Regions from separate parts of the Paenibacillus sp. NPDC058174 genome, predicted to be linked through region 2. Evidence: riboswitches for the same ligand, from Rfam matches in the RefSeq annotation. Region 2 holds a riboswitch; each other region holds the start of a gene.
The links. A riboswitch is a leader RNA that binds a small molecule or an ion and turns the genes downstream of it on or off. The one in region 2 is predicted to bind cyclic di-AMP.

Region 1 (9,957 bases), on a different contig from region 2:
AAGCGCCCATACCGCTATGCTTAGAACTGCTACAGCAACGAGCGGCGATGGAATCGCCTTGAAATAACGCGGCAGCCAGTAAATAATGGCAAGAGTCAGACCCACCAAGGCGTACATGAGCCAGGATTCGCCTTGGAAATACCGGAGCTGGGACATAAAGATCATAATCGCCAGCGCATTAATAAAGCCGGTCAGCACCCCTTGCGGGACGAAGCGCATAAGCTTGCCAAGCTTGAATACGCCCATCAGGAACTGGATAACACCCGTTAACACCGTAGCTGCAAACAAATACTGAATACCGTGCTCGTGTACGAGCGAGAGCATCAGCACGGCCATCGAGCCGGCTGCTGCGGATACCATGCCGGGACGGCCTCCCATAAACGTCACGACGAGCAGGATGCAAATCGTCGCGTAAATACCGACAACCGGCGGAACACCCGCCATGAAGGAAAATGCGAGCGAATCCGGCACTAGCGCCAGTGTCGCTGTCATGCCCGCCAGCACATTCGCGCGGACATCAGTCGTCCACTGCTCGCGCCAGGAAGCTTTTTGAAGCATACTTCACCTCTTCTTATCCTATAAATTACCGATCTATATGAATCTGTGCAAAGCGCTAAACCTAAGATTGGGCCGCGCAGACAGTTCGTCCTCTATCGTAAAGTTAGCCTCAAGGCAATAAAAAATCCGGCTCCACAGAGCCGGACGGTTCCTTCACTCATCATAACGCCATTCAAAAACAGGGTCAATCCCCCAACATCTGCACCTTCGGACAGCTGTTAGTAGCCCTCTCCTGCTCCTCCGGATACGATCGCCACGCTGGCGCTGGCGCCAATCCGTGTCGCTCCAGAAGCCAGCATCAGCAGGGCTGTCTTCTGATCGCGGACGCCCCCTGATGCCTTAACGCCCATCTCAGAACCAACAGTGCGGCGCATTAGCGAAATATCTGCAGCGGTAGCTCCGCCTTTGCCAAAGCCCGTTGACGTCTTCACATAATCCGCCCCCGCCTCCTTGCAGATCAAGCATGCCCGCACTTTCTCCTCGTCTGTCAGCAACCCGGTCTCTAAGATCACTTTGACGACTGCTTGTCCGTCAGCAGCCGCAACGACACCCGCTACGTCTCCTCTGACTCCCTCGTCATTGCCGGATTTGAGCAGTCCGATGTTCAGTACCATATCAACCTCAGTTGCGCCGTTTGCGATCGCATCCCGTGTCTCCGCCGCTTTCGCGAACGTTGTTGTCGCTCCCAGCGGAAAACCGATAACCGTCGTGATGCCGACCTTCGAATCTGCCAGCAGCTCTGACGCCAGCTTTACCCAGCCGGGATTGATGCACACCGTCGCAAAGCCATGATGCTTCGCTTCTTGGCAAAGCTGTACGATATCGGCCTTTGTCGCATCTGCCTTCAACACGGTATGATCAATTGCCGCCGCAATGTCTGCGGCCGTCAAGTTATGTCCTTCACTCATGAGCGGATCGCCCTCCTCGTTATTTCCCCCATTATAATCAACCGTATGCACCAAGAGCAACAAGACAGACTAAGCAGAATGTCCTCCAATAGTATGCCATAAGTTTTAATTTTCAGAAAATTAAAGAAAGCTAAACAGGAATTCATTTGCAAACGTAGAATAGGAAATTCGTTGTCAAATATAGGATATGGAGGGATGAGAGGTCTATGTTCAAGAGGTTCAAATGGTTAGGCTCCGCCTTGTTGGCCGTATCGCTAATTGCCGTCTCGACAGGCACCGTCACTGCAGCCGAATCCGCAACAACCGCAGCTGGCAAGCATATTACGCTGCTGCACACGAATGACATGCACGCCCGGGCGGTGGAGAACACAAGCGGAGAAATGGGCTTCGCCAAGCTCAGCGGCATCATCGACAGTTACCGGGCAGCCAATCCCAACACGCTTCTGCTTGACGGCGGAGATGCCGTGCACGGAACAACCTTCGCCACTTTGGTAACCGGCGAAAGCGTCGTGAAGGTCATGAACAAAATGGGCTATGATGCGGCGGTACCGGGCAACCATGAATATAATTACGGTTATGAACGGCTGCTGGAGCTCGAGAACGAAATGACTTACCCGCTGCTCAGCGCAAATACTCGCGTAACGAAAGACCAGACACTTCTGTACAAGCCTTATGTCATTAAAGAAGTAGATGGTGTAAGAATCGGCATATTCGGTTTGACAACGCCGGAGACGGCATATAAAACGCATCCTAATAATGTGAAAGGGCTATCCTTCACTAACCCCGTGAAGGAGGCGCAAGCCATTGTGGGCGAGCTGAAAGACAAGACGGACATCATCGTAGCTTTAGGCCATATCGGACAAGATGCCGCAAGTGAGGACACGAGCTTGAAGCTGCTGAAGGAAGTGTCCGGCATAGACGTATTTATTGATGGTCACAGCCATACGGTGTTGAAGGACGGCCTTGTGGCGGGCAACGGAACCCTTTTAGCCAGCGCAGGCGAATATACGAAATATTTAGGTGTCGTTGATCTGTGGTTCGATAACGGCAAAGTGGTTAAGAAGCAAGCTGCACTCATTGATCAGAAGCAGGCTGCGGCTATTAAGCCTAATGCCGAAGTGACGGCGCTCGTTGCAGATATTCAGAAAAGCCAGGAAGCCATCCTGACACAGGAGGTCGGCAAGGCGGCCGTCAAACTGGAGGGAACTCGTGAGCTTGTGCGGGCTAGCGAGACGAATCTGGGCAACCTGATCGCCGATGCAATTCGTGATGCAGCCGGGGCAGACATTGGTCTGACGAACGGCGGCGGCATCCGCGCCTCCATTAATGAAGGCATCATTACGAAAGGAGACGTCATCACGGTACTGCCATTCGGCAATCAAATTGTAACCTTGAAGGTCTCTGGCGCCGACTTGAAGGCTGCACTCGAAAATGGCGTATCCGATTATCCCAATCCGAAAGGCGCATTCCCGCAAGTGTCCGGCATAGCATTTAAGATTGATGCAGCCAAGCCCGCAGGTGAACGCGTTCATTCCGTAACCGTGGGCGGCAAGCCGCTTGACGGGAAAAAGCAATACGTTATAGCGACGAATGACTTCATGGCTGCGGGCGGAGACGAATATGTGATGTTCAGCAGCTATCCGCAAGCTGGAATGTATGGCTCGCTTGACGAGGCACTCATTGCCTACATCGAGAAGCTGGACGGCGTACTGCCGAAGGCAGAGGGACGTATTACCGCTGCTGCCGCTGCCGCATCGGAAATCCCGCCTGCTGCGGCCGAGCCGGAACCGGCAACGAATACCAAGCCGGAGGTGAAACCTGAGCCTAAACCGGAAACAAAGCCCACGGCTAAGCCAGAGCCCGCTTCATATACCGTTAAGAAGGGCGATACGCTCTGGTCGATCGCCAAAGCACACGGTACAACTTGGCAGCAGCTTCTCGACCTCAACGGTATTGCCAACCCGAATCTCATCTACCCGGGGCAAAAAATTAAGCTTGCTGCTTAATCCCTAGATGCTGGGTATGAATCGAAAAGGCGTCCCGGAAGTCAGAAATGACGGTGGGACGCCTTTTTTTGCTTATAGACTTGTAAGCCGTCTGCAATATGTCACGGTGAACTCAAACACTCGGCTTGTCCCGATTACGCAGGAGGATGATATAGAAATCAAAATATAAAAGTGCAGGCTGTCTGGCGTTTTTCCGCCGTTTTTGGCGATCAAAATGCAAATGTGCAGGTTGTTTGCTCTAAAATGCTTCAATCCGCCGAAATTGTACGAATTCAAATGCACTTTTACATTTTGATAGCGATTTTAAGGCTTTTGAGGCTTATCAAAATGCACATTTGCATTTTGAGCCTCGTCCGGCTTCATTTTCAAACCTTCAGAAAGCCAAAAACGGCAGTGCAGGGATAAAATCATCCTTGCACTGCCGTTTTTATTTTAGGCCGATTGCTGGCCCTGCTCTCTTCCTCGGACACCATGCTTCCGCTCATACACCAGATAGAGAATCAGATACAAAACGAAAAACAGTCCCGAGAAAAGGAACATCGTTGCGTAATTGGTCCACATCGCTGCAAAGCCTAAAAGGATGGCGCCAGATCCGATACCGATATCAAACAAATTATAGTAGGTTGCCGTAGCGACGCCACGCCGTTGCGGTTCCACTCTATTAATGACCCATGCCTGCAAGGCCGGGAACAAAGCTCCGAAGCCTAGGCCATAGAACACAGCAGCCAGCAGCAGCATCGCGGTCGTCTCCGTCTTGTACAGCAGTACACAGCCAATTACGCACAATACGGCTGAAGGGAATAACACCCAGAACCGGCCTTTCCGGTCAAACAACGGGCCGCTGACGAACCGGATGAGTACCTCGCTGATTGCAACGACGAGGAAGAAATAGCCGATATTGGCCAGTCCCTTTTCGATGCCGAACAGCGTAATAAAGCTCAGCAGGCCGCCAAAAGCGAAGCCTACCATCATGCCGAGCAAGGACGGGAACAGCGCCTTCCTCTCCACGACATCATGAACCCATGATTTTTCGGAGCCAGCAGCGGTCTCTCTGATCGCCGCTTCAGCTTCCCGCTCCTTGGCGTTAGCCTTGATCTGCGCCTGTCCTTCAGGAGATAGCCGGACGAATAAGGTGAAGAACAGCGACAGCAGCAGAATAACGACTCCGAAGCCAAACAATCCGCCGTAGCTGTAATGGTCGAGCAGCCAGATGCCAAGAAACGGACCTAATGAGAAGGAAATTGCATTACCTGTCGCAAAAAAGCCCATTCCTTCACCCCGGCGCGAAGCCGGGATCACATCGGATACGACGGTTCCGAACATCGTCGTCGCCAGTCCAAAGCCAATGCCGTGCACGACACGGAGCAGAAGCAGGACGGACAACGTACCCGCGACATAATAGCTCGCCATTCCGATCAAGCAAATAATGACGCCAACGAGCAGCAGCCCCTTTTTGCCCAGCCGCTTCATCCCCGCCCCTGTCAATGGACGGGATAGAACGGCGGCAAACGTAAAGAAGCCTAGTATCAAGCCGATTTGCGACTCTGTGCTGCCTTGGTCTGCCGCAAAAATCGGCAATGTAGGCAGCAGCATTTCGATCGCCATAAAAAGAAATAAATTCGAGCAACACAATAAAATGAAGTTTTTCGTCCATAAGGACTCGCGCATGCTGTAAAATCCCTTCGACTTTCGTTATGAATTTGGAAAGCGTACCCCGCTTCCCAGCTAAAGACCATCATAACGCAGCCAAATCCCGCTGTAAATCAACGTTTTACATGAAAGCGGCTCCATCCCCTACCCTGCCATAGGGCTCGCTGCCCGGCAATTCATCGAACCATATGGCGTCATCCGGACAATCCAGCATCATGAAATGTCCCTCGCGGCCGTACTTCGAATGATGATACTTTAAATAAGCCTTGCCATTGTCGATCGACACAATCTCGATCTTGCCGGAGCTGTGATACATAACGAGCTTTAGCGGGCTTCCGCCGGCGGAGATGAGCGCCTTCGCTCCCTCCACGACTTGAAAGGCGCGTTTCAAACGAACGGAAGCCTCTCTGTCGCCGCTTTCGGGACGCTGAATAAACACCAGAGCCGGCGTTACGCCGATCCAGGCCAGTTGATTCAGCATATGCGCCAATTGAAACGGGTCGTCATTGATGCCTTTCAGAATGGGGGTGTGATTGACTAGAATGACGCCGGCCTGATGAAGTACTTCCAGGCTGACGCGTGCCTCAGGTGTCAGATCGCTAGGACGATGGAATTGCGTGGTCACTTGAATGCGGGTGCTGTCCGGAAACTCCCCCCTGCCGATGGCTTCAACCAGCTCTGCGAGCTGCGAATCTCCCTCCAGCAAGACCGGATTGCCATTGTTCAAAGTAACCGAATATTGGGGCTGCGGCATACAAACTCCTCCTTAAAAAAGAATTTGTGGTGCACGCTTCACCAGCGGGGGTCGATAAAAACACAAAAAGACCCTTACAATCCTAAGGTTTGCAAGGGTCATAAACATTCGTATTCATACATGAGATGACCCATCCACTGCTGACGAGGTTAGCTGACGGACTCGGGTAGATGGTACCCTAAGGCTGATGCATGGCATCAATACCTATTCGCCCCACTTGCATTTGGTTCCCCCGCTTTCCGGCAATGCCGGAAATTAAGCGTAATCTAATTTTAAAAGATGCCCAAACCATTTGTCAAACGATCCGGCAAATTCCAGCCAAAGCCTATAATTTTAGCGCTCGATCAGCTTGAAATCATCATAATGGAAGCCCGGAGCTACAACGCAGGATACGAATACAGGCTCGTCCCCCAGCGGATGCGACATTTGCCATTCTCCTGCCGGTACCAGCGCTTGCGGCTGCTGGCCATTCAGAACATCGCCGCCCAGCATAATTTCCTGGCGGGTATGCGGCGCATCCTCTGTGCCCCCAAGCGTAAGCTTCATTGGGCCGCCGGAATGCCACAGCCACAGCTCGTCCGAATGCACTTTATGCCAATCGGAGAATTCATCAGGATGCAGCAGGAAGTAAATCGAAGAAGCTGCAAAACGAGGTCCCGAATAGGGCTCGCCGAGCACCTGATGCGGAATTTCAAAAGATGCTTTCCATAGCTCCTTGTACCAGCCGCCCTCTACATGCGGCTTTAATCCTAAAGCTTCAACCAAAGGGGACAGCTGTTTAACCGTATTGCTCATATGATCTCTCCTCCCAATCTCTTTCTAAAGCTTCGTTACTGCTTCAAATTTTATACCGAATGCCGAGAAATCGTCAAACGAGCGGCATTGCATCTCACGAGAAGGCTTAATAAAAAACCTGCTCCTAGCCGCCCCTGAGACGGAAGCGATAGGAACAGGCTTTTTGGCATTTGTATCCGTTACGCTGTACCAAACTGTGCCTGATGAAGACGGCTGTATACGCCGCCGGTAGCCACCAACTCGTCATGCCGCCCTTGCTCGGAAATACCTTCTTCCGTTACGACGACAATGCGGTCGGCATTCTTGATCGTTGCCAAGCGGTGGGCGATAACGAGCGTCGTTCTGCCAACGGAGAGCTCCGCCAGCGACTGCTGAATCGCCGCTTCCGTCTCGGTGTCCAGCGCCGAGGTCGCTTCGTCCAATATAAGAATCGGCGGATTCTTCAAGAACATCCGGGCAATCGCCATCCGCTGCTTCTGGCCGCCGGACAGCTTCACGCCCCGCTCGCCGACGACCGTATCCAGCCCGTTCGGCTGCGCAGCAATGAATTCCTCCAGCCGTGCCCGGCGTGCCGCTTCCCTGATCTCCGCCTCGGAAGCGTCCAGCTTGCCGTAGGCGATATTTTCACGGATCGTGCCATGGAACAGGAACACATCCTGCTGTACGATGCCGATCTGCTTGCGCAGCGATTCCATCGTCACTTCGCGAATATCATGCCCGTCGACAGAAATGCTGCCGCCGTCCACCTCATAGAAGCGAGGCAGAAGACTGCACAGCGTCGTCTTCCCTGCACCGGAAGGCCCCACGAAGGCGACCGTTTCGCCTGCCTTAATCGACAAGCTGATTCCGTTTAATACCTTATCTTTGCCCTCATAGCCGAAGGTTACATCGTTGTAGCGGATATCTCCCTTAACAAGGCCGATATCACGGGCATTAGGCGCGTCTGCGATGTCCGGATCGGTATCTATTAATTTCAGGTAGCGCTTGAAGCCCGCGATCCCTTTCGGATAGCTCTCGATAACAGCATTAATTTTCTCAATCGGCTTGAAGAAGATATTCGTCATCAGAACAAAAGCGATAAACTCACCGTAGTGCAGCTGGCCTTGAATAACGAACCAGGCACCGAACAACAAAACAAACAGCTGGACAAAACGCATGAGCATGTAAGTGACTGATGCGTTCATACCAATGATTTTATACGAAATCAGCTTGGCCACACGGAAACGGCTGTTGTTCTCCGCGAATTGCTTGCCTTCATGCTTTTCATTAGCGAATGCTTGTACGACACGAATGCCGCCAACCGTATCCTCAACACGAGCGTTGAAGTCAGCCATTTCACTAAATAGACGATCGGAAGCCTTCGTCATCTTTTTGTTAAAGAAAATAACGAGCCAGATGATGATTGGAACAATAACATAAGTCAGAATTGCAAGCTCCAAATTAATGTAAGCCATGATGCCAAAGGCGCCTATCAGCGTCATCACCGCGATAAACATATCCTCGGGTCCGTGATGCGCCACCTCGCCGATCTCGAACAGGTCATTCGTAAGCCGGGAGATCAGATGGCCGGTCTTCGTATTGTCGAAATACCGGAAGGACAGCTTCTGCACATGCTGGAACAGCTTACGCCGCATGTCTGTCTCAATGTTAATCCCAAGCATGTGCCCCCAGTAGGTGACTACATACGACAACAGCGTATTGATTACGTAAATAATAAAAAGAATGGAACAAGCCGTAATGATATACATCCAGTTCCCGTCAGGGAGCAAGGTATCAACAACGTAACTGACTGCAAGCGGGAAGCATAGCTCTAGAATAGCTAGTACAACTGCGCTGCAGAAGTCAAGATAGAACAGCTTGCGATAAGGCTTATAATAGCTGAAAAATCTGCGAAGCATTTGCAATCTCCTTTTTTCGGGTAGTGGCCGTAAAAGCCATTGATAATGATTTTCAATTAAAAGCATACCCAAACTTCCAGCCAGTGTCAATTGCTGTTTCGGAGATATTCAGCACTTCATTAGAAGCTGATACATCTAGGATTGAACGGAATTAGAGCAGCATTCAATGCCGATTTCAGCTCAGATACAGTTCGGTTTTAGTTCAAATCTAGTTCGGGTTGAGCTGTACAGCCGCCTGCTTGCCGCTCACCTGAATGCCTGTTTGTTTCTGCCCGTGCGGCTTCAAATCGCCCGCTAGCTGTTCCAGCAGCGCCTTCGCCTTTGGCCCTTCCTTGCCCGTAATCCGTACGACAAGCAGCACGGCATTTCCCGATTCCAGCAGCTTGGCCGCTTGCCGCTGCTTCGTCTCGTAGTCATGCTGTTCGATATCGACGGACAGCCGCAGCTCCTTCACCTTCGCCGGCTGCTCCTTCACCTTCTCTTCCCGCTTCTGCCGGCTGGCCTCATTCTTCGCTGAGCCTCTGCGCATAAGCTTGCAAGGCGGCGGGCTGCTCATCAGCGATTCGCAGACGAGATCCGCCTTCAGCTCTTTGGCCATTGCCAGCGCCTCAGTCCGCGATACGATGCCGAGATCCTCACCGTCCAAGCCCGTAAGCAGCAGCTCGGACGCTTTTATCTTTTCATTCATAATCATCAGTCGTTACCTCCATTAATCATTCATGCGCTTAAATAGTGAAAGCTTAAGCTTTGGCTACGGAAGTATTGCCCCCTGTCGCAGGCAAGCTTCCTCGTTGCCCGGCAGTCCCTTGTTCGGCGCGACGGATCATCTTCTGCTGCTTCCATCTCAGCCAGACCAGAACGCCCCGGATATATTCGTCGGCGATCATGCAGCCGTAAATACCGAGAAGCCCCCAGCCCCAGTGAATCCCAACCACATACGGCATCAGACCGCCAACGGTCGTTGTCACGGTAAGCGATACGATCATAATAAACCGGGTATCCCCGACAGCGTTCAAGGAGTTGCCGAAAGCCATGTTTAGCATTTTGCCAGGCTGCAGCACCAGATTCATTCCCAGCAAGGACACGCCCATTGCAATAATTTCCGGCTCCTTCGTAAAGATGCCAAGCACTTTGCCGCCAAATAAATAAATGACAAAGGCATTCATCAGGACGATAAGCTCCGCAATCCATAAGGCGCGGAACACGCTCTTATACGCCTTACGGAATTCACCTGCACCGTACATATGGGCAATCTGGATTTGCAAGGCCATCGCAATCGACTGTCCCAGCATGAAGCAGAACGATTCCAGCGTGTTCATATACGTCCGTGCGGCCAGCTCGTTTGCGCCAAGCATCGCAATATAGCTGAAAATAACGAGCTGCGAGAA
Region 2 (9,957 bases):
GTGGAGCGATGTGACAGAAGACATAGCGGAAGGTGAATATGTATTTGAGGCGATTATTTATATGGAATATGCGAATGGCCATTGGAATTATGACGAAGAATTCAGTATTGATGATGACTATGATAAACGGGAAGCTTACAAAGAGTTTTTTCACTAGAGCTGCTCACCTGTAAAATTATGCAAAAAAAGAACCATTCCCACTGCGGGAATGGTTCTTTGTCCATCTATCCAGGCTCTAAGCGAGCGGTATATCCGGCTCCGGCCGGTGTTTCTTCCGGTGCCAGTAGCGGATGCCGCCAGCTATAATGACCGGCAGTACGACATAAATGATTGCGGCCGTCACATTAATTGCCTCGCCTGTAGCAACAAGAGACAGGCTCATGAGCAGCGTATCCAGTATCGCATGCGTGAATACCGCCGTAATGAAACCGAACCGCAAGAAGATGAAGCAGAAGACGAGGCCGAGAATAACGAGCTCGATGACCCGCGTGTAGAAGGGAAAGATCGGATAGCCGACATGTCCCAGCGCCCACATCACCGTCGGGATCAGCGAGGCGATAAAGGTGTTCTTGAACCAGCGCTTGAATATCGCGATGCCAAACAGCCGGTAGATGGCTTCCTCAGAAATCGCAGCACACCAAGCCAGTGTAGGCAGCAGCCAAAGTGTGCCTATATTGTACGGCGAGGTTGTCGCATCCGTCGTCGACCAGGAGCCGATCCCCTTTTCGAGAACGATGAATATAATCGATTGCAATCCCAGTAAAATAAGTGCCAGCAAATAGGACAACCCGACGCTGCGCCATACATGATCACCGTAGCCTCGTTCTCGGAATCCCGGCCATAGCGGGCGTTTGTTGGAGCGCCACATGCCGTCGCCGGCAACTAGCGAGAAGTAGACGGCCAGCGCTACGGGAACGAGCATGACGGCCGATATAATCTGCATGACGAGTTTTCCTTGAGCCGTCATGATTTCTTCACCGGATTGCGCCATAACGCCATCCATCATATCCAGGTTGCTGTAAATGTAGAAGATCGTAAATAATGCACTGATAAACAGTCCGCGTTTGAACGTCGTATGACGACGGTAGAGCACGGCATAAATAATGGCCAGCACGAGCGTCATCAGCGCCATGTAAAGCAAGCTGACAACCGATAAGACGTTAGCGATGCCTTTTTGCTTGTCGACATTGGATACATAATCTGCAGGCGCTGTAAAGACAGCCTTATAACGGTTAATGACCGGCTTTCCGTCAGAGCCGCTTGCAACTCCGACTGTAACTCTCAGATCGGCCTCCCCGAGCTTGTACCCCTTCGGATAAAAGACGACTTCCCCTTTCGGAGACGTGCTCGTTTCCGCCAGTTCCTCTTCGCGGAAGCCTGCGTCCATTGCCGCTTGCGTAGCTTTGAGGACGAGGCTTTCATCTTCAGGGAATGGCACTCCGCCCTTCCAGTTCCAGCCGACAATCTTGCCTGTCGTCATATGTACATACACAAAGGCGTTAGTGCCGTCGTTCATTTTCAGCTGAACCCGGAACGTATCGTAAGGAAAATCGCTGCCGTACGTTTTATCAAATTTGGTGGTTAATTTCTGCTTGGAGAAATAACCTGCAGCCAGACTGTCTGTCTGATAAATCGTATGCGCTTCGACCGGTTCCACGCGGAACTTCTCCTTGGCGAATTGCAGCGCCTGCTGCTCTGCTTTGCTTTTGCTCGCTTTGACCGATGCGATCGATTCTTCTTCCATGGAGCTGCTGCCTTGAGCCGGAAGGATCTGAGCCAGAACGAAAATAACGGCGCCAATAACGGCGGCCCACATAAATCGTTTCCAGTCGCCAGGGGCAATAGAATTAACCATGATTCACCTCGTTTTGGTATCAATATAGGCCATAGTACGGCGGAAAACAGATAAAGTAACAATACCATAGGACTCCCTATTTTATCCAATGCCAATTCAGCGGAAAAAGACCATGTAAAATATTGAACTTTGACCAGCGGCCTGTAAAAGGGAGAAATAACGAGCGGCGAGAAGCCCGGCATATGCCAGAGCTGCCCATTGGCTGAATTTGAATGAATTGAGCTTATTTTATGCACATTGCTTGTTTTGTATTGCAGTTGAAATAGGCTTATAATCGGTATCATTGTTAATTGAATAGATCAGCCGAATTTCCGCAAGAAAACGGGGGAACCATATCGTTGCCGGTACGTATTATTTCCGAGCAGCATGGGGTGAATTTCGGTGAAGTTTGTCTACGGCCAGCAGGGCCGCAGCATGCTTTGCTGAATAGGGCCGCCTTTCCAGGCCCGAATCCGTCAGCTAACCTCGCAGGCTGTATGGAACAGGACTCATCGCAGCAGCATTGGGTTTCCGGTGCTTTTTTTTATGCTCAAAAAACGGGTAAGGGATGCGTGTCATGTTGAAATTTATCGATGTTCGCAAATGGTCACCGCCGCGCATACTCGTATCCGGCTTTGCGGCTATTATCTTTATTGGCGCTATTCTGCTTAGCATGCCGTTTGCTTCGGCTGATGGAACGCGGCTAAGATTTCTTGATGCCTTATTTACAGCAACGTCTGCGACCTGCGTAACGGGACTGGCGGTTGTCGATACCGGCACCTATTTCTCTACGGCAGGCCAGCTTATTATATTGCTTTTAATTCAAGTCGGCGGCCTTGGCTTTATGACGATGGGCACTCTGTTCGCGCTTGTACTCCGTAAACGAATCTCACTGAAGGAACGTCTCGTTCTTCAGGAAGCGATGAATCAGTCGAGCATGGAGGGCATTGTTAGGCTGATCCGAAAAGTGTTTATTTACTCCTTATCGATCGAAGTAGTTGGCGCGCTGCTGTTCACCATCCGTTTTTCCTTCGATATGCCGCTTGGAAAAGCAGCGTACTTCGGCCTGTTTCATGCCGTATCCTTTTTCAACAACGCAGGATTTGATATTTTCGGTCATTTCCGGGGTTTAACTGCCTATGTCGGCGATCCTCTGGTCAATATTACATCGATGCTGCTGATCGTGCTTGGCGGCCTCGGCTTTATCGTCATATCCGACCTGCTTGAAATAAAGAAAAACAAACGGCTGTCGATGCACAGCAAAGTCGTGCTTTCGATGACCGGGACGTTGATCCTAGTTGGCGCAATCGTTATTTTCATCTTTGAGTTCTCGAATACGAAGACATTGGGTTCCCTGAATTGGGGCGAAAAGGTGCTGGCTTCTTTCTTCCAGTCCATTACGCCGAGAACGGCAGGCACAAATACGCTAGATTACTCCTCTTTGCATCAGGCAACCTTGTTCTTCACCGTCATTCTGATGTTCATCGGCGCTTCGCCGGGCTCAACGGGCGGCGGGATTAAGACGACCACCTTCGCGACGCTGATAGGCGCTGTAGTGGCAATGGGCCGCGGCCGTGAGGATATTGTCATGTTCCGTTACCGGCTGGGCAAAGACCGGATTTTCAAAGCGCTGACGATAACGATGCTGTCGCTGGCGCTCGTCATTGGGGTTACGATGCTGCTGACGACGACGGAGGATCATCAGTTCATCCTAATATTGTTCGAAACGACCTCCGCGTTCGGTACAGTTGGATTAACGGCGGGTTTGACACCAGATCTGTCGGACTTCGGCAGAGTAGTCATTGCGCTGACGATGTTTGCAGGCAGACTGGGGCCTTTGACACTTGCTTATGCGCTGGGACCAAAAACAGAAAAAGAGCTGTATCGGTATCCCGAAGGTAAAATTACTATTGGATAGAGAATGGGGATAATTAAGAAATGAAGAACAAGCAGTTTGTCATCGTCGGTCTTGGCAGGTTCGGATCCAGCTTGGGGAGAGAGCTGATTCAGCTTGGCCATGAGGTGCTCGGCATCGATAAGGACGAAGAGGCCGTACAGGAAATGTGCGACGTGCTGACGCATGCCGTGTCTGCAGATTGTACAGATGAAGAGGCGCTTCGCTCGCTGGGCGCACGCAACTTTGACTGCGGCGTAGTCGCGATCGGCGATGATATTCAGGCTAGCATCCTGACAACGATATTATTGAAGGATCTAGGCGTGAAGAAGGTTGTCGCCAAGGCGATGAGCGAGCTTCACGGGCGGGTGCTGGAGAAGCTGGGCGTTGACCGGGTTATCTATCCGGAGCGTGATATGGGCATTCGTGTAGCGCATCAGCTCGTATCGCCGAACCTGCTTGATTATATCGAGTTGTCGAAGGACTATACGATTGCCGAGCTTGTCGTTCCAAGGGAGCTGAACGGCAAATCGCTCAGCGAGCTTAATCCGCGTGCCCGGTTCGGCTGCAGCATCGTGGCGATCAACAAGCCTCAGGGCGGCGTTATTATTGCGCCCACAGCGGCAGACGTGCTGAATGAGCGTGACATCATGGTCGTCATCGGGACAAATGATCAGATTGAGCAGTTTGAAGTATCGGTAATCAGGTGATGATAAGGACAGTGGCGCTATGGGCCGCTGTCCTTTGCTGCGCTTTGGCTTACATAGTCAGTTAATGGCGGATAATTCTTCGATCCATAGACGGACGGCGGGATGGAGCCCGGCCGGGTCAGCGTGAATAAGACAGGTTGTGCGTTTCGTCTGCTCCAGCTCTTGTATGGAGACGACGGAAAGCTCGTTGTCCTCCAGCAGCTGCTTGCGCAAGTAAGAGTGGGGCAGCAGCGTAGCAGCGCGGCAGGTATGAAGCAGGCGCAGGATGGCTTCGAAGGAGTCGATCTCCATCCGGACATCGGGCTGCAAGTTATGTTTGGCGAACACCTCGTCGGTCAGCATCCGGTACCAGGTGCCTCTTGAGAACAGTATCATCGGCAAGCCGTTCAGATCATCGATGCCAAGCTGCTCCTTGCCTGTGATGGCAATGCTGGTCGGCAGGACGAGCATGAGATGGTCGTCGAACAGCGGCACGCAGTGCAGCTGCGCGTCTTCGATGCGGGAGGCGACGATCGCAATATCGGCTTTATTTTCGCGAACCTGGGTGACGATTTCATGCGTCTTGCCCGTGATCGCCTTAATGTCGAATTCGGGATGGCTGGCGTTCAGCGCTTTGATGAAATCAGGCAGTGTCGTCTGCAGCGTTGTCAGGCTGGCCCCTATCGTAATGGAAGTGCGTCCTGCGCTCGCATATTCCGACACCGTCTCCAAAAACCGCTTGTGCGAGTGGCGAAGCTCCAGCGCGTATTCGTAGGTGAGCTGTCCGATTCTCGTAAGCTCCAGCCGTTTGCCGATCCGCCGGAACAATTGTGCGCCCAAATCCTCCTCGAGCTTGGCCAGCTTGCGGGAAAGCGCGGGCTGTGAAAGATTGAGAACAGCCGCCGCTTTGTTCATGCTCTTATGCTCGACAATGGCGGCAAACATGTCCAACTCTTCAATCATAGTAGAAAACGCCTCCAAACCGGATGGACGGAAAAACGTCCTTATGCTTATTTGTTATTATAAATTATAAAAAATATGCAATTCCATTATAAGACGAAAAGGAGTAGGATGGAAAGTGTGACTAATCCGTGTCAACTTTTGTTGACGGCTATTCCGACCGGGGGTAAAATGTAGGATGGTTTGTTCAAAGACAGTGAGCATTTTCAGTCTAGAAAGGAGAACTATGAAATGAAAGGAAATTCGTATTACTGGCGCAAGCTGCACTCGCTGCTCGGGGTGATTCCGCTCGGGGGCTTTATTCTTGTGCATGCCTTGACCAACTACCAAGCGTTTGAGCGCGGACCGGAAGGGTTCGCTAACGGCGTGCATTTCATTAACAGCCTGCCGATTGTTCCGGTGCTTGAGATTTTTGGCATCTACCTTCCGATTTTGTTCCACGGTATTTATGGTTTGTATATGGCCTATCAGTCCAACCTGAACTCGGGGCAATATTCGTACAGCCGGAACTGGGCGTTCACCGTGCAGCGTATTACCGGGGTGATTACGTTCATTTTCGTATTTTGGCACGTCTATCAGACTCGTTTTCAAGTTTACATCGGCAATGTGACGCATGAGGAGCTGGGCTCCACGATGCACCAAATTGCTACAAATCCTACGTTTTTCGTGATGTACGTTGTTGGCGTATTGGCAGCAGTGTTCCATTTCAGCAACGGCTTGTGGGCGTTCCTGATCAGCTGGGGCATTACGATTTCTCCGCGTGCGCAAAAAGTTTCTTCTTATATTTGCATGGTTGTATTTGTACTCGTGTCCGCGCTGTTCATTCTTTCCCTCGTTGCTTTCACAGGCGATGAGTTCAAAGAAACGGCTAGTGCCGCTTTGGCATGGACGAATATCGGATAGTTTGAAGACAAGGAGCGATGCGTTATGGCTAAAAATAAAGTTATCGTCGTAGGCGGAGGCCTTGCTGGTCTTATGGCTACGATTAAAGCAGCGGAAGCGGGCGTGCATGTCGATCTGTTCTCGATCGTCCCTGTAAAGCGTTCCCACTCCGTCTGCGCGCAAGGCGGTATTAACGGTGCCGTTAATACGAAGGGCGAGGGCGACTCGCCTTGGGAGCACTTTGACGATACGGTATACGGCGGCGACTTCCTTGCGAACCAGCCTCCGGTAAAAGCAATGTGCGAAGCTGCACCTGGCATTATTCACTTGATGGACCGGATGGGCGTTATGTTCAGCCGTACACCAGAGGGTCTGCTTGACTTCCGCCGCTTCGGCGGTACGCAATACCACCGTACGGCATTTGCAGGCGCGACAACCGGCCAACAGCTGCTGTACGCTTTGGACGAGCAAGTCCGCCGCTGGGAAGCTGCCGGTCTCGTAACGAAATACGAGCACTGGGAATTCCTCGGCGCGGTTATTGATGACGACGGCGTATGCCGCGGCATTTCGGCGCAGGATCTGCGGTCGATGGAAGTACACACCTTTGCTGGCGATGCTGTTATTATGGCTTCCGGCGGCCCTGGCATTATTTTCGGCAAAACGACGAACTCGGTTATTAATACGGGTACGGCGGCAAGCGCAATCTATCAGCAAGGCGTTCACTATGCGAACGGCGAGTTTATTCAAATTCACCCGACAGCGATTCCAGGCGACGACAAAAACCGCTTGATGTCCGAATCGGCCCGCGGCGAAGGCGGACGCGTATGGACATACAAAGACGGCAAGCCATGGTACTTCCTGGAGGAAAAATATCCGGCTTACGGCAACCTGGTTCCGCGTGATATCGCGACTCGGGAAATCTTCAGCGTCTGCGTCGACGAGAAGCTTGGCATCAACGGCGAGAACATGGTTTACCTCGATCTGTCGCATAAAGATCCGAAGGAGCTGGACGTTAAGCTCGGCGGCATTATCGAAATTTACGAGAAGTTCACGGGCGACGACCCGCGGAAGCTTCCAATGAAAATCTTCCCTGCCGTTCACTATTCGATGGGCGGACTGTGGGTAGACTACAACCAAATGACAAACATTCCAGGTCTGTTCGCAGCCGGCGAATGCGATTATCAATACCACGGCGCGAACCGTCTGGGCGCGAACTCGCTGCTTTCCGCGATCTACGGCGGTATGGTCTCCGGTCCAAAAGCGGTTGAGTATATCAAAGGTCTCAAAAAATCGGCCGACGATATTTCTTCTTCCGTATTCGATCGTGAGAAAAAACGCCAAGTTGATAAAATCAGCATGATCCGCGGTCTGGACGGCAACGAAAATGCTTATGTCATTCAGAAAGAGCTTGGCGAGTGGATGACGAACAACATGACGGTCGTTCGTTTCAACGATAAGCTGGAAGCGACTATCGGCAAAATTAAAGAGCTGAAGCAGCGTTATAAGAAAATCAATATTAACGACGTTGCACAGTGGAACAACTCCAGCCTGTCGTTCACACGCCAGTTGTGGAACATGCTTGAGTTGGCTGAAGCGATGACGCTTGGCGCGTTGCTCCGCAACGAAAGCCGCGGCGCGCACTACAAGCCGGAATTCCCGAATCGTAACGACGAAGATTTCCTGAAAACGACGAAAGCGACTTGGACGCCGGAAGGCCCGCAAATCTCTTATGAAGACGTTGACGTATCGCTGATTGCGCCGCGTAAACGCGACTATACATCGAACAAACACTAAGCTTGGCAAGAAAGGAGAAATCGACGATGGCAGAAGCAACAGCAACAAAAACAATTAAGTTCATCATTACCCGTCAAGATACGCCGGATTCTGCTCCTTACAAGGAAGAATTCGAAATTCCTTATCGTGCGAATATGAACGTAATTAGCGGTCTGATGGAAATTCAGCGTAATCCGAAAACAGCGGAAGGCAAAGGCACCGCTCCGGTATGCTGGGAATCGAACTGTCTAGAGGAAGTTTGCGGCGCTTGTTCCATGGTAATCAACGGCAAGCCGCGTCAAGCGTGCAGCGCGCTGATCGACCAGCTGGAGCAGCCGGTTCGCCTGGAGCCAATGCGTACGTTCCCGGTTGTCCGTGACCTTGTCATTAACCGCGAGCGGATGTTTAACGCGCTCAAACGCGTTAAAGCGTGGATTCCAATTGACGGCACTTATGATCTTGGTCCTGGACCGCGTCTGGCTGAATCGAAGCGTCAATGGGCTTACGAACTTTCGAAATGTATGACTTGCGGCGTCTGCATGGAGTCTTGCCCGAACGTCAACGACCGCAACAGCTTCATCGGTCCGCAAGCGATCTCCCAAGTTCGTCTGTTCAACGTTCACCCTACGGGCGAAATGAACAAGGAAGAGCGTCTGGACGCGTTGATGGAAGACGGCGGCATCGAAGGCTGCGGCAACTCGCAAAACTGCGTGCGCTCGTGCCCGAAAGGCATTCCGCTTACGACGTCGATCGCTGCAATCAACAAAGATACGACGAAGCATTTGTTCAAAAAATGGCTTGGCATGTAGTCGGCTGAGCTGACGTTGAAAGAGCCCTCCGCTTTGTAATGAAGCGGAGGGCTTTTTGCTGCGCGATGGCACGCTAGGTCACGCTAGGCAGAGCTTCGCTGCGCGTTTGAGTTCATGCGGCCGTTCTTGATTCCAATTACTCATCGCTACTCGATGAGACGATTGGATAGAACCTGCGAAAAGTCTGCCTGAACTCAAAACGCTCCGCTGAGCTTTAGAGCTGCAGTGCACGTTGGCAAAGCCCAAGCGTCGCTGCGCGTTTTGGTTCATGCGGCCGTTCTTGCTTCCAATTATTCATCGCTGTCCGATGACAATTGGATAGAACCTGCGAAAAGTCCGCCTGAACTCAAACCGCTCCGCTTAGCTTTAGAGTGCAATTCAGTTGAGTACCTCAGCTTTATTATCTAACAGAGTCACATTCATCGGTTGTAGCCTTCTCGAATTGTCCATTTTTCGCACAGGCCTCCAATATGAACAACAACGAACCTCCTTCGCTAATTAGCGAAGGGAGGTTCGCAGATTTTACTCAAAACCTGGCGATTGGGGTAGCTCTCCAGCATTAGCGAAGAGATTTTCGCAGTTGGAGAAGCTGGGTTCTCGAAAAGCGAAGTTTAGTTCGCTGTAACGCATACCGGCAGCCATTCGCTTTCATATAACGAACTTTGGTTCGTTCTTCAGCGAATTGGGTTCGTTGCAGCTAAGTCTTAGCAGATCAAAATGTAAAAGTGCAGGCTGATTAACCTAAAACGCGCGAGATGAGAGGAAGGGAGGGGGGAGTTCGCACGAAATTCCCGACAAGAACAACAACGAACCTCCTTCGCTAATTAGCGAAGGGAGGTTCGCAGATTTTACTCAAAACCTGCGAATTTGCGTGACTCTCCAGCATTAGCGAAGAGATTTTCGCAGTTGGAGAAGCTGAGTTCTCGAAAAACGAATTTTAGTTCGCTGTAGCGCCTACCGGGAGCTATTCGCTCTCGTATAGCGAACTTTGGTTCGCTCTTTAGCGAAGTAGGTACGCTGCAGCTAATCCTTATCTAATCAAAAAGTAAAAGTGCAGACTGATCCGCCTAAAACGCGAGAGTAGGGTGGAACAGAGGGTTCCGAATCGGCCGACAA
Region 3 (9,957 bases), on a different contig from region 2:
TTTTTCATAGTTATTTTCATCCCTATTTGCGGCTGCCCCTTAACTGAAATAGACAGTCTCCGGTGAAAAAGGTATCATAATGCTATTACATAGTCACAAGGAGAATAGCGTTTCATGAAATTGGTAGCTGCCCGTTTGATCGCCGTCCTATTTCTTGTCATTCCAGGCTTGCTTGCCTGCTTTGGCTTTCTTCGGATGAAAAATGATTTGTTTCATTACTTTTCCGAATTCGGCAATGATGCCGTCGTTCCCGACTTTCAATGGCTTAGCTTTCTGCTCGGACTCGTCATGTTCCTCGCCGGGGTCGGCTTTATCGGCGGCTGGATTTTTTTCCGCGACCGCAAGCGCAACTATGTTGCCCCCCGGTTCAAGCAGAAACGCCCGCGTCCGCCTAAGCCGCAAGCTTAATATGTACGTTAAAAAAACGGATCGCAGACTTTTGCTGCGGCCCGTTTTTTTGTTTGCTTTATTTCTTTAAATGATAAGGAACTGTCGTTACGATAACGTCCCGCCTGAACAGCAAGTGAGCCCGCAGCAAAAAGCTGGATTGGTTGTGCAAAATGTTATGCCATGCCTTCTTCGGAATGAACTGCGGAATAATGACTGTGACCTGATAGTTCGCTTCTCCCGCTTTGCGCTGTACCGTATCGATAAATTTAGTCAGCGGCTCGATCAGGCTCCGATAAGGGGAATGCAGTGTAACCAGCCTCACATCGGGCTGCCACTTGCTCCATTTCTCCTCAAAGATCGCTTCCTCCTCCCGCTCAAACGGAATGTGGACGGCAATAATTTGATGCGCAGACAATGATTTTGCATAATTTAAAGAATTTTCGACGACATGAGTAATTCCCGCTACGGGCACGATGATGACATTGCCTTCAATTGGAATAGCCGGCTCGCAGGTCGTTATCCGCAGCTGATCGGCAACAGCCTCATAATGCTTTCTAATCCGGTAAAAGAACCAGAGAATAAGCGGCAGGAACACCAGAATCGGCCAGACTTGACCGAACTTCGTCAGAAAAAACATCAGGCTGACGAGTAAGCTGATTAACGCTCCCGTCGTATTGATAATGAACTTCGGCACCCAGCCGGCTGGTTTTTCCCGCAGCCACTTCACCATCATGCCCGTTTGCGACAGGGTGAATGGAATAAACACGCCTACTGCATAGAGCGGAATCAACTGATCGGTACGTCCCTCGAATGCCAGAATAAGCAGAATCGAGAGCAGTCCCAGACTAATGATGCCGTTGGAATAGCCCAACCGGTCTCCTCTAATCGTGAACATTCGCGGAATAAATTTATCCTTCGCCAAGTTCACAGCCAGCAGCGGAAACGCTGAATAGCCGGTGTTGGCCGCCAGGATCAGAATTAAAGCTGTCGTTCCCTGGATGAAGTAATACATAAAGTGGCGCCCGAATACCTGCTCGGCAATATCCGATACGACGGTTACTTCCACCCTCGGGCTAATGCCGTAATAATAGGCCAGAAAAACAATGCCCGAGAGCAGAATAGCCAGCAGCGAGCCCATGGCGATTAGCGTTTTGGCCGCATTATTCGGTGACGGCTGTTTGAAGTTCGGAATCGCATTCGATATTGCTTCAACACCGGTCAAAGCCGAGCTGCCGGAGGCGAATGCTTTTAAGATAAGGAATAATCCAATACCGGCAACCGGCGTTCCAATTGCAGTATGCAGCTCCGGTGACACTTGACCCGTCAATATTTTAAAGAGGCCAACGCCAATCAAGATCAGCAATGCTAATACGAACAAATATACGGGATAAGCTAATATGGATGCGGATTCCGTTACGCCCCTCAGATTAAGCGTCGTAATGAACAGGACGAACAGAATAGCAATGGGCACGTTGTAAGGATGCAGGCTTGGAAAAGCCGATGTAACCGCATCTGTACCCGCCGATACGCTGACGGCCACGGTCAATATATAGTCGACAAGCAGCGAGCCGCCGGCAACAAGACCGGAGAACATCCCGAGATTGTTCTTGGATACGACGTAAGCGCCTCCGCCATGCGAATATGCGAAAATAATTTGCCGGTAAGACAAAATAAGAGCGAGCAGCAGCACCAGCACGCCGATGGCAATCGGAATCGAATACCAGAAGGCTGCAGCGCCTACTGTCATGAGTACGATCAGGATTTGCTCCGGCCCGTAAGCGACAGATGACAGCGCGTCTGAAGATAAAATAGCGAGCGCTTTTGTTTTGTTCAGCTTTTGCTCGCCCAATTGTGTTGATTTTAACGGTCTTCCAATTAGAAATCGTTTAAGGGAAGATAGCACTTCTTTCACCGCCGCATAGTTTAGTTTTTTTATAATTCCCTTTACCTGAATGAACAATCCAGAGCGCGCCATCCCCCAATCGACGTATCCCTTTTTTTGCATACAAAAAACACAGGCAGGAAGCCTGTGTTTTTCACACCGGTTCACAACCCTCTCTCATTCAACGCTGACGAAGTTAGCTGACGGATTCGGACGGCGAGAGTCGCCCTACCCCATGCTGGTAAGCATAAGGATTCACCCCGTATGGCACAGCTTCAAATGAAGCCGCATCATGATTGGTTCCCCCGTTTTCCTGAACGGAAATTTAGCGATTAGAATTGAACCCTATTCGATTGATTACGGACTAATATTACGCCTGCAGCCAACTAATGTAAAACCTGCTTTAATTCGTTTTTCGTTCAATTCGGATTAGAAAGCATACGGAAAAGCGCTTACATACTAATGCCGCGCTCCAAAGCTCCAATTATTGCGATTTCTCGCAGTCTATGAACAACGCCGCCGGGTTCGGGAGTATTCCATCCATCCCGAACCCGGCGGCGCAATCCGCTAGCGGTTATTTTGTCCGTACCGTTTCCTTCTCATTAAGCGTTTTCAAATAGTTTGCGATCACACGGGACAACTGATCCGGCGCCTCCACCAGACTCATATGCGCGACGCCTTCAAACGTATTTTCCGAAATATGCGGGTAATCGTACGTCGACTTGTAGGCGCCCGATTCCGTCAGGGAAAATGTCGCAATCGGTGAAATAACATCATCCTTTGCACCCGCGACCAGCAATATCGGAAAGTTCGCTTTCGCCAGCACTTTGCTTCGATCCGGACGCTGCATCATCCCTTCAAGCGTATGAATCGCCCCCTCGGGCTTCATCCGCTTGCCTGCCCTAATGAATTCATCCACATCCTCTTGCTTTTCTTCGCGCTTTGATTCCAAAAACAGCTTCGGAATGAGCTCGCTGATATAGGCAGCGATTCCGCCTTCGCGAATTGTATCAATATCTTCCAGACGCTTCTGCTTCATCGTCTCCGAATCCGGAAGTGCTGTCGAGTGAATGAGACCAAGTCCTGCAAGCCGGTGGGGATACTGGTCTGCAAAGGCAAGCGTAATATACCCGCCCAGAGAATGGCCAAACAGTGATGCTTTGTGTATGCCGAGCTTGTCCATCAGGCATAAAACATCGTCTGCCATCAGTTCCATTGTATAAGCACCTTCAGGGGCGGTTGTCTCGCCGTGGCCGCGAAGCTGCGGCATAATAATGCGATAGTTATCACTTAACAAAGGACAAACTTTATGCCAGTAACGAGAAGAACCGCAGAAGCCGTGCAGTAAAATAACCGTTTTTTTGTTGCCGCTGCCGCACTCTTCATAGACCATATCGATGCCATTAACATGAACCGTATGTTTTTCCATCGATGAACACCATCCTTCTCTAATTTGGTTATGCGATTGTACATTCTCTTAAACGATTCAGGCTGCATTGAAACAGTTATTCTTCAAGTCAAAAATGCGACTCATAATTGCTAGCCTTTATTCAGGAGATTACTTTAATATGAAGGAATGTGATTCATCTCAATGGATAAACCGATTGCTTTATTCGCTGTAACCGGTACATAATAGGTAATCTTGTTTTATCAAAATCAAAATGCTAGAATAGAATAAAACAAATAATTCCCATTGGAAAGGTGTGTCTTAAATGACCCATATTGTAGAACAGGTTTCTGAAGCTGTACAGTCTCATCGCAACGCCGAGCATGGTGTATCCTCCTTGTTTCTCAATCGCTGGTCGCCGCGCGCCTATGACAGCCGCAAAGTGGCGGACGAAGATTTAAACGCGATTTTGGAAGCCGCTCATTGGGCACCTTCCTCTTTTAATGATCAGCCATGGCGGTTTGTAGTGGCTAAGACAGAAGAGCAGCTCGCTGTATTCCATAATTTTTTGGGTGAATTCAACCAGATTTGGGCTACAAAAGCGCCTGTGCTCGTACTCGTTGCTTCCGATTCCAAACGCGAGAATGGCGATCCGAACGGCGCACATGCCTTTGATGCAGGAACAGCATGGGGACATTTGGCGCTTGAAGCGACGCTCAAAGGACTGGTAACACACGCGATTGGCGGATTTAACCGTCAGCAAGCGAAAGCAGCCTTGAATTTGCCGGAGCAATATGAGCTTCATGCCGTTATTGCGATTGGCTACCAGGGCGATAAGAGCAGCCTGCCTGTTCCGATTCAAGAAAGAGAAGTACCAAGCGGCCGTAAATCGCTAAGCGAAGTCGTGTTCGAAGGTTCCTATAAGTAATTGTAGATTCATGACTTATGAATAGAATGTTTAACCTCAAATAGCCTTCATCCTGAACGGGATGGAGGCTATTTTTTTATAGAGCGCTAAGAAAATAGTTTCAACTTGCACCCTAGCGGTTAATACAAAGCAAGCAACACCACAACACAGAGGCAACTTAAACAGAAAGAAAGGTGGTTCCAATGTTGGGATGGGCATTATTATTTTTCATCTTCGCAATCGTCGCAGGCATATTCGGTTTTCTCGGCATAGCTTCCGCCATGGCGGGAATAGCCAAGATCTTGTTTATCGTCTTCATCGTTCTTTTCATTGCATCGCTTATTCTGGGAAGACGACGAGTTTAACCGCAATAACCGTAACAGGCGCAACTAACTAATCAATCCTATGAGGAGGAATTACAATGACAACACAAACAACGACTCAGACGAAGGTGCACACAGTGAACAGCATTGTTGAGGTTCAAGAGCAGGTTTACCGCTTCCAGCGGGAGGGCTACCTGAAAGACAACATTTTCGTATTGACCCATGACAAAGACCGGACGGCCCGCATCGCCGACAATACGGACGCGGAGAAAATCGGCGTATCTGCGGAAGGATTAGGCACGGCAATCGCCAACATTTTCCGCTCCAGCGGCGACGAGCTTCGTGCCAAGATGAGATCGCTTGGCATCTCTAAGCAGTATGCCGAGCATCTCGAATCGGAAATGGACCGCGACAAAATTCTGGTCATCGCTTGGGGCGGACGGGAATATGCCGGAGATGAATTTGACCCTGCCGTCTACTACTATCCGCACTATATGATTTAGTCCCCTTCCAAATCCATTTCCGGAGCAAAGACCTATCCTCCCGGGGTAGGTCTTTGTACTATGATATAGTAAGAAGACAGATTCCAATCCAAAGGGGCCTTTCTATGAGCATCATAATCGTAGACGACAATGCCACTAATCAGCTCATTATTAAAACAATATTAAACAAAGCCGGTTACTCCCAGCTGAAAACCGCTTCTTCCGCTCACGAGCTTTACGAGATGCTGGGCATCCATTCCGCCGTCATGAGAGAACCCGATGTTGAATTGATTCTCATGGACATGATGATGCCGGACATTGACGGTCTTGAAGCTTGCCGGGTCATTCAGAAGGACGCACGTTATAAGGATGTGCCGATTATTTTCGTTACTGCTGTCGGCGACTCCAACAAGATGGCAGAGGCTCTGGATGCCGGCGCGAGCGATTACGTCATGAAGCCAATCAATCGGATGGAGCTGCTGGCCCGTATCCGTTCGGCGCTGCGGCTGAAGAAAGAAATCGACTGGCATAAAGAGCGGGACAAACGGATGAAGTATAAGCTGGAGCTTGCCAAGCAGGTTCAGCTTAGCGTGTTAAGCAAGCCGATCGACGATGAGAATGTCTCGATCTATGCTGCCTATCAGCCCTCATCAGAGCTGGCGGGCGATTTCTATGCCTGGTACCGCATCGATAAGCATCGTTACGGCGTTATTTTGCTGGATATGATGGGACATGGCATCTCCTCCTCCCTTGTGTGCATGTACATCTCTTCCGTGCTGCGGGACACGATTACCCGCATTTCCGATATGGAGCAGGTGATGCTGGAGCTGAACCGGTATATGAATCAGCTTCATATGAAGGATGAGCTGATCAATTATTATTTTACGGCGATCTATCTGGTGCTGGATACGGAGCGTAAAACGATGGAATACGTCAATGCGGGTCATCCGACCGGCGTCGCCTTCGTTGATGGCGAAACAGTTCTGCTGGAGCAAAGCTGCGGGGCAATTGGCTTGTTTGACAGCTTGAACGTCGAAAAAAAAGAGCTCCATTACGATCAAGAGGTTGCTATCACACTGTATACGGACGGTCTAACCGATGCTATAGACAACGGCAAAGAGATTCCGATCGGGCGGCTCGTCAAGCAGTTCGCCGATGGACGTCAAACAGAGCCCAATGAACTCGTACGAACCATCGTTCCCGAGCCTTGCAACGGTATTCAAAAAGATGATATTTGCCTCGTCAGGCTGCAGACCAAAGCAATGATTCCGGAATAATTGTTTCAAGCGGAGCAGAACGGGTTAAGTAGTTAACAGCAACCCATTACGCTGCGGGAGGAATTGCATATGAAGAATATCATTCTGATTGGTTGTCTGTTAGGCGCGCTTGTCAGCCAACTACCGGCATCCGCTTCCATGCCCCCTTTGCAGGCAAGTAAGGGAGAGCCATACCCGCTTCATTCCGTGAACGGACTTACACTCGACGATGATCCGGCCGCTGTGGCAGACAAGCTCGGCCAGCCGCAAAGCGTTGTGCAGGATGAATGGCTGCCGGAGCTGCAAGTTTACGAATATCCAGACATGGATATTGCATTCCGTGACGGATGGTTTGATTATGTCGAGATTGCCGGGGGCGCAAATAAACTCCAGATAGACGATAATGAATTGTCGGCAACGGAGGCTGCCATCAAGGAAGCGCTTGGCGAGCCGGACTTTATCGCGGAGGACGGGATCGTCTTTCAACGGGGTGAAGCGCTGCTTAAGCTGTTTATCGACCCGGATACGGGTAAGCTGCAATCGATTGCCTATTATCATATCGCTTCTGTATAGCAAGGCAGCTGCAATGCTGCCTTGCGCTTGTGCATCTTGCAATCGATTTGGTATGATTTATTAAACTATTGAGACCGGAGTGAAATGAATGAGAGTCGAACCGTTTCAGATTGAACAACAAGAAACAACGAATGCTTATTTATTATCGTTACGCGGAGAATTGGACTTGTCCGTCGTTCCTCAACTGAGAGCGGTGCTGGAACCGGTCGTCCATCAGACGGATCGGGCGCTCATCCTGAATCTGCAGGATTTAACGTATATTGACAGTACCGGCATTGGCATTATCGTATCCGTCCTGAAAATCCGCGACGGCTTGAATGCCCCTTTCGCCGTACAACATATTCCGCCTTCGATTAAGCGGCTGTTTGATCTAACCGGCATTTCTGCCTATTTGACGGAAGGGACCGAGAATAAGGCATGAGTGAAATTCGGCTGCAAATCCCTGCTCATGCAGATTATATCGATATTGTCCGGGTTTGCCTTTATGGCTTGGCTTCCAAGCTGCGATTTTCTTACGAAGCCATCGAAGATATGAAGGTCGCCGTATCAGAAGCATGCAATAATGCGGTGCTTCATGGTGCTCAGCCTGACAGCATGATCTCGATCTCCTTCCTGTCTGACGAGACCTCTTTGACCATAAGAATCAGCAATGAGGGTCCTCCTTTTGTTTATTCGGACGCCATTAACGGAGCATCACCGATTCAAGCTGACGAAGTCGGCGATTTGCGTGTTGGCGGATTAGGGCTTTATCTCATGCAAGCGCTGATGGACGAAGTGGATGTCATTGCGATTGACCATGGAACGGAAGTTGTGCTGACCAAATATTTGGACGCGCCTTCCTCGTAATTAAGAGGGTGACCCTGAAGCCATAGACAGGCTCCTAGGGTCACCCTCTTTTTGATTTCCCGCTTATCGTTTGCGAAATATCCGTTCCGCCGGGGCAAGCTCTTCATAGCTTGGCTTATAGGCGGCCAGCAAAGACTCCATGCTGCCTAATCCCAAAATGCCGCCTTCCCCCAGGCTCTCATAGAACAGCTGATGTACGCGTTGCTGCAGTGTGGCATCGAAATAAATAAGCACATTGCGGCAAAGGATGACATGAAACTCATTAAACGTACTGTCCGTAGCCAGGTTATGCTGGGCAAATACGATGTGATCGGCAAGCTCCGGATGAAAGATTGCGTACTCCCGGTCTGTCGTGTAGTAGGAAGAAAACTCCTTCACTCCGCCTGCCTGCAAATAGTTTTTCGTAAAAGACTGCATACGCTTAAGCGGAAATTTCCCCAGCTTCGCTTTCTGGATCGCCTGTTCATTCATATCCGTCGCATAAAGTTTCGTCCGGTGAAGCAGCCCCTCTTCCAGCAGCAAAATAGCCATCGAGTACACTTCCTCACCGGTCGAGCAGCCCGCATGCCAAATCCGAATTTCAGATTTATTGCGTAAGAGTGGAACAACCTGATCTCGAAACAGCCGAAAAAAATGAGGATCCCGGTACATCTCGGTTACTTTAATCGAAAAATCATTGGCCAGCAGATGAAAATACTCGGGCTCATGCAGCACTTTATCCAAGAGAGCCGTTATCGACGGCAAATTGTCGAGATTGACGCGGCTGCGCACTCTTCTGTGGATTGAGGAGCGTAAATAGTGGCGGAAATCATAGCCGTAAGCGAGATAAATGCCCTCCAGCAGCAGCTGAATTTCGATCTCCTCCAAATGATGCTGCTGTTCCTCTTCATTTTCCTCTAGTTCATGGCTAGGTTCTATGAAATCAGACTCACTCATTTGCCCACCTGCTTCGTCAGCCATACTCTCATTAGAGAGAATAGCTGCTCTATCTGGATCGGCTTGCTAATATAATCCGAAGCTCCCGCCTCCAGACATTTTTCCCGGTCGCTCTTCATCGCTTTCGCCGTCAGCGCGATGATCGGCAGCTCTTGCAGAAGCGGCTGCTTGCGAATTTCCCGCATCGTCTCGAAGCCGTCCATAAGAGGCATCATAATGTCCATAAGCACCAGATCAAAATCTTTGTCCTGCTCCAAAATGTCCATACAGCGCTTGCCGTTGCCCGCTACCGTCACTTCGATGTTTTGCTGCTCCAGCGCACTCGACAGCGCATATACATTCCTTGCGTCGTCCTCTACAAGCAGTACCCTTTTCCCGCTGAAAATCGATGCTTCCCCTTGTTCCGTCCCCAACGGATTCAGATCTGCCTGGAGAGATGCCTCATATTCATGTGTACGAGCATAATCGGCAGCTATCGTCGCTTCCTGGCTGGCGCTCATCATTTCCGTGACAGCATCACGGTTCATCCGAGGCAAATAAAGCGTAAAGGTGCTGCCGTTGCCAAGCTCACTCTCCAGTTGAATGCTGCCGCCCAGTAGCTTAGCAAACTCATTGCAAATGGACAGTCCCAGTCCTGTACCGCCATACTGACGGTTTGTCTCGCCGTCCACCTGCTGGAACGCTTCGAATATAAGCTGCTGCTTGTCGGCAGGAATACCAATGCCCGTATCCGTTATCGAAATAGCCAGCCATGCATCGCCGTCCTGCCCCTTCCGCAGTTGGCCCGCCTTAATGGGATCAGCCAACGCTAGCTTCAGTTCCACTGAACCGCTTTCGGTAAATTTGAATGCATTGGACAATAAATTGTTCAATATCTGCTGCAGCCTTTGCCCATCTGTCTGCCATAGATTTGGAAGTCCAGGCTCGGCATGAACATTGAACGCCAGCCCTTTCTGAGCAGCAATGGGATCAAAT

Region 1: another riboswitch for cyclic di-AMP. It lies ahead of ACFVVF_RS20485 (hypothetical protein); the one in region 2 lies ahead of ACFVVF_RS15315 (TrkH family potassium uptake protein).
Region 3: another riboswitch for cyclic di-AMP. It lies ahead of ACFVVF_RS06800 (APC family permease); the one in region 2 lies ahead of ACFVVF_RS15315 (TrkH family potassium uptake protein).

Annotation. Positions count from the first base shown of each region.
Region 1 is NZ_JBHVUY010000004.1:275,807-285,763, reverse strand. Features, by position in the region: gene ACFVVF_RS20505 (SulP family inorganic anion transporter) at 1-558, opposite strand, end outside; gene deoC (deoxyribose-phosphate aldolase) at 777-1,466, opposite strand; gene ACFVVF_RS20495 (5'-nucleotidase C-terminal domain-containing protein) at 1,673-3,472, shown strand; gene ACFVVF_RS20490 (MFS transporter) at 3,905-5,140, opposite strand; gene ACFVVF_RS20485 (hypothetical protein) at 5,244-5,876, opposite strand; cyclic di-AMP (ydaO/yuaA leader) riboswitch at 6,000-6,148, opposite strand; gene ACFVVF_RS20480 (cupin domain-containing protein) at 6,210-6,671, opposite strand; gene ACFVVF_RS20475 (ABC transporter ATP-binding protein) at 6,851-8,569, opposite strand; gene infC (translation initiation factor IF-3) at 8,778-9,263, opposite strand; gene ACFVVF_RS20465 (MATE family efflux transporter) at 9,310-9,957, opposite strand, start outside.
Region 2 is NZ_JBHVUY010000002.1:832,589-842,545, forward strand. Features, by position in the region: gene ACFVVF_RS15305 (copper amine oxidase N-terminal domain-containing protein) at 1-157, shown strand, start outside; gene ACFVVF_RS15310 (CPBP family intramembrane glutamic endopeptidase) at 236-1,855, opposite strand; cyclic di-AMP (ydaO/yuaA leader) riboswitch at 2,147-2,344, shown strand; gene ACFVVF_RS15315 (TrkH family potassium uptake protein) at 2,412-3,752, shown strand; gene ACFVVF_RS15320 (potassium channel family protein) at 3,773-4,438, shown strand; gene ACFVVF_RS15325 (LysR family transcriptional regulator) at 4,496-5,380, opposite strand; gene ACFVVF_RS15330 (succinate dehydrogenase cytochrome b558 subunit) at 5,609-6,280, shown strand; gene sdhA (succinate dehydrogenase flavoprotein subunit) at 6,305-8,053, shown strand; gene sdhB (succinate dehydrogenase iron-sulfur subunit) at 8,080-8,841, shown strand.
Region 3 is NZ_JBHVUY010000001.1:1,492,126-1,502,082, forward strand. Features, by position in the region: gene ACFVVF_RS06795 (DUF2627 domain-containing protein) at 115-408, shown strand; gene ACFVVF_RS06800 (APC family permease) at 467-2,293, opposite strand; cyclic di-AMP (ydaO/yuaA leader) riboswitch at 2,442-2,613, opposite strand; gene ACFVVF_RS06805 (alpha/beta fold hydrolase) at 2,847-3,701, opposite strand; gene ACFVVF_RS06810 (nitroreductase family protein) at 3,985-4,587, shown strand; gene ACFVVF_RS06815 (DUF1328 domain-containing protein) at 4,770-4,931, shown strand; gene ACFVVF_RS06820 (YflT domain-containing protein) at 4,988-5,392, shown strand; gene ACFVVF_RS06825 (SpoIIE family protein phosphatase) at 5,497-6,648, shown strand; gene ACFVVF_RS06830 (hypothetical protein) at 6,718-7,200, shown strand; gene ACFVVF_RS06835 (STAS domain-containing protein) at 7,289-7,621, shown strand; gene ACFVVF_RS06840 (ATP-binding protein) at 7,618-8,046, shown strand; gene ACFVVF_RS06845 (CheR family methyltransferase) at 8,110-8,982, opposite strand; gene ACFVVF_RS06850 (response regulator) at 8,979-9,957, opposite strand, start outside.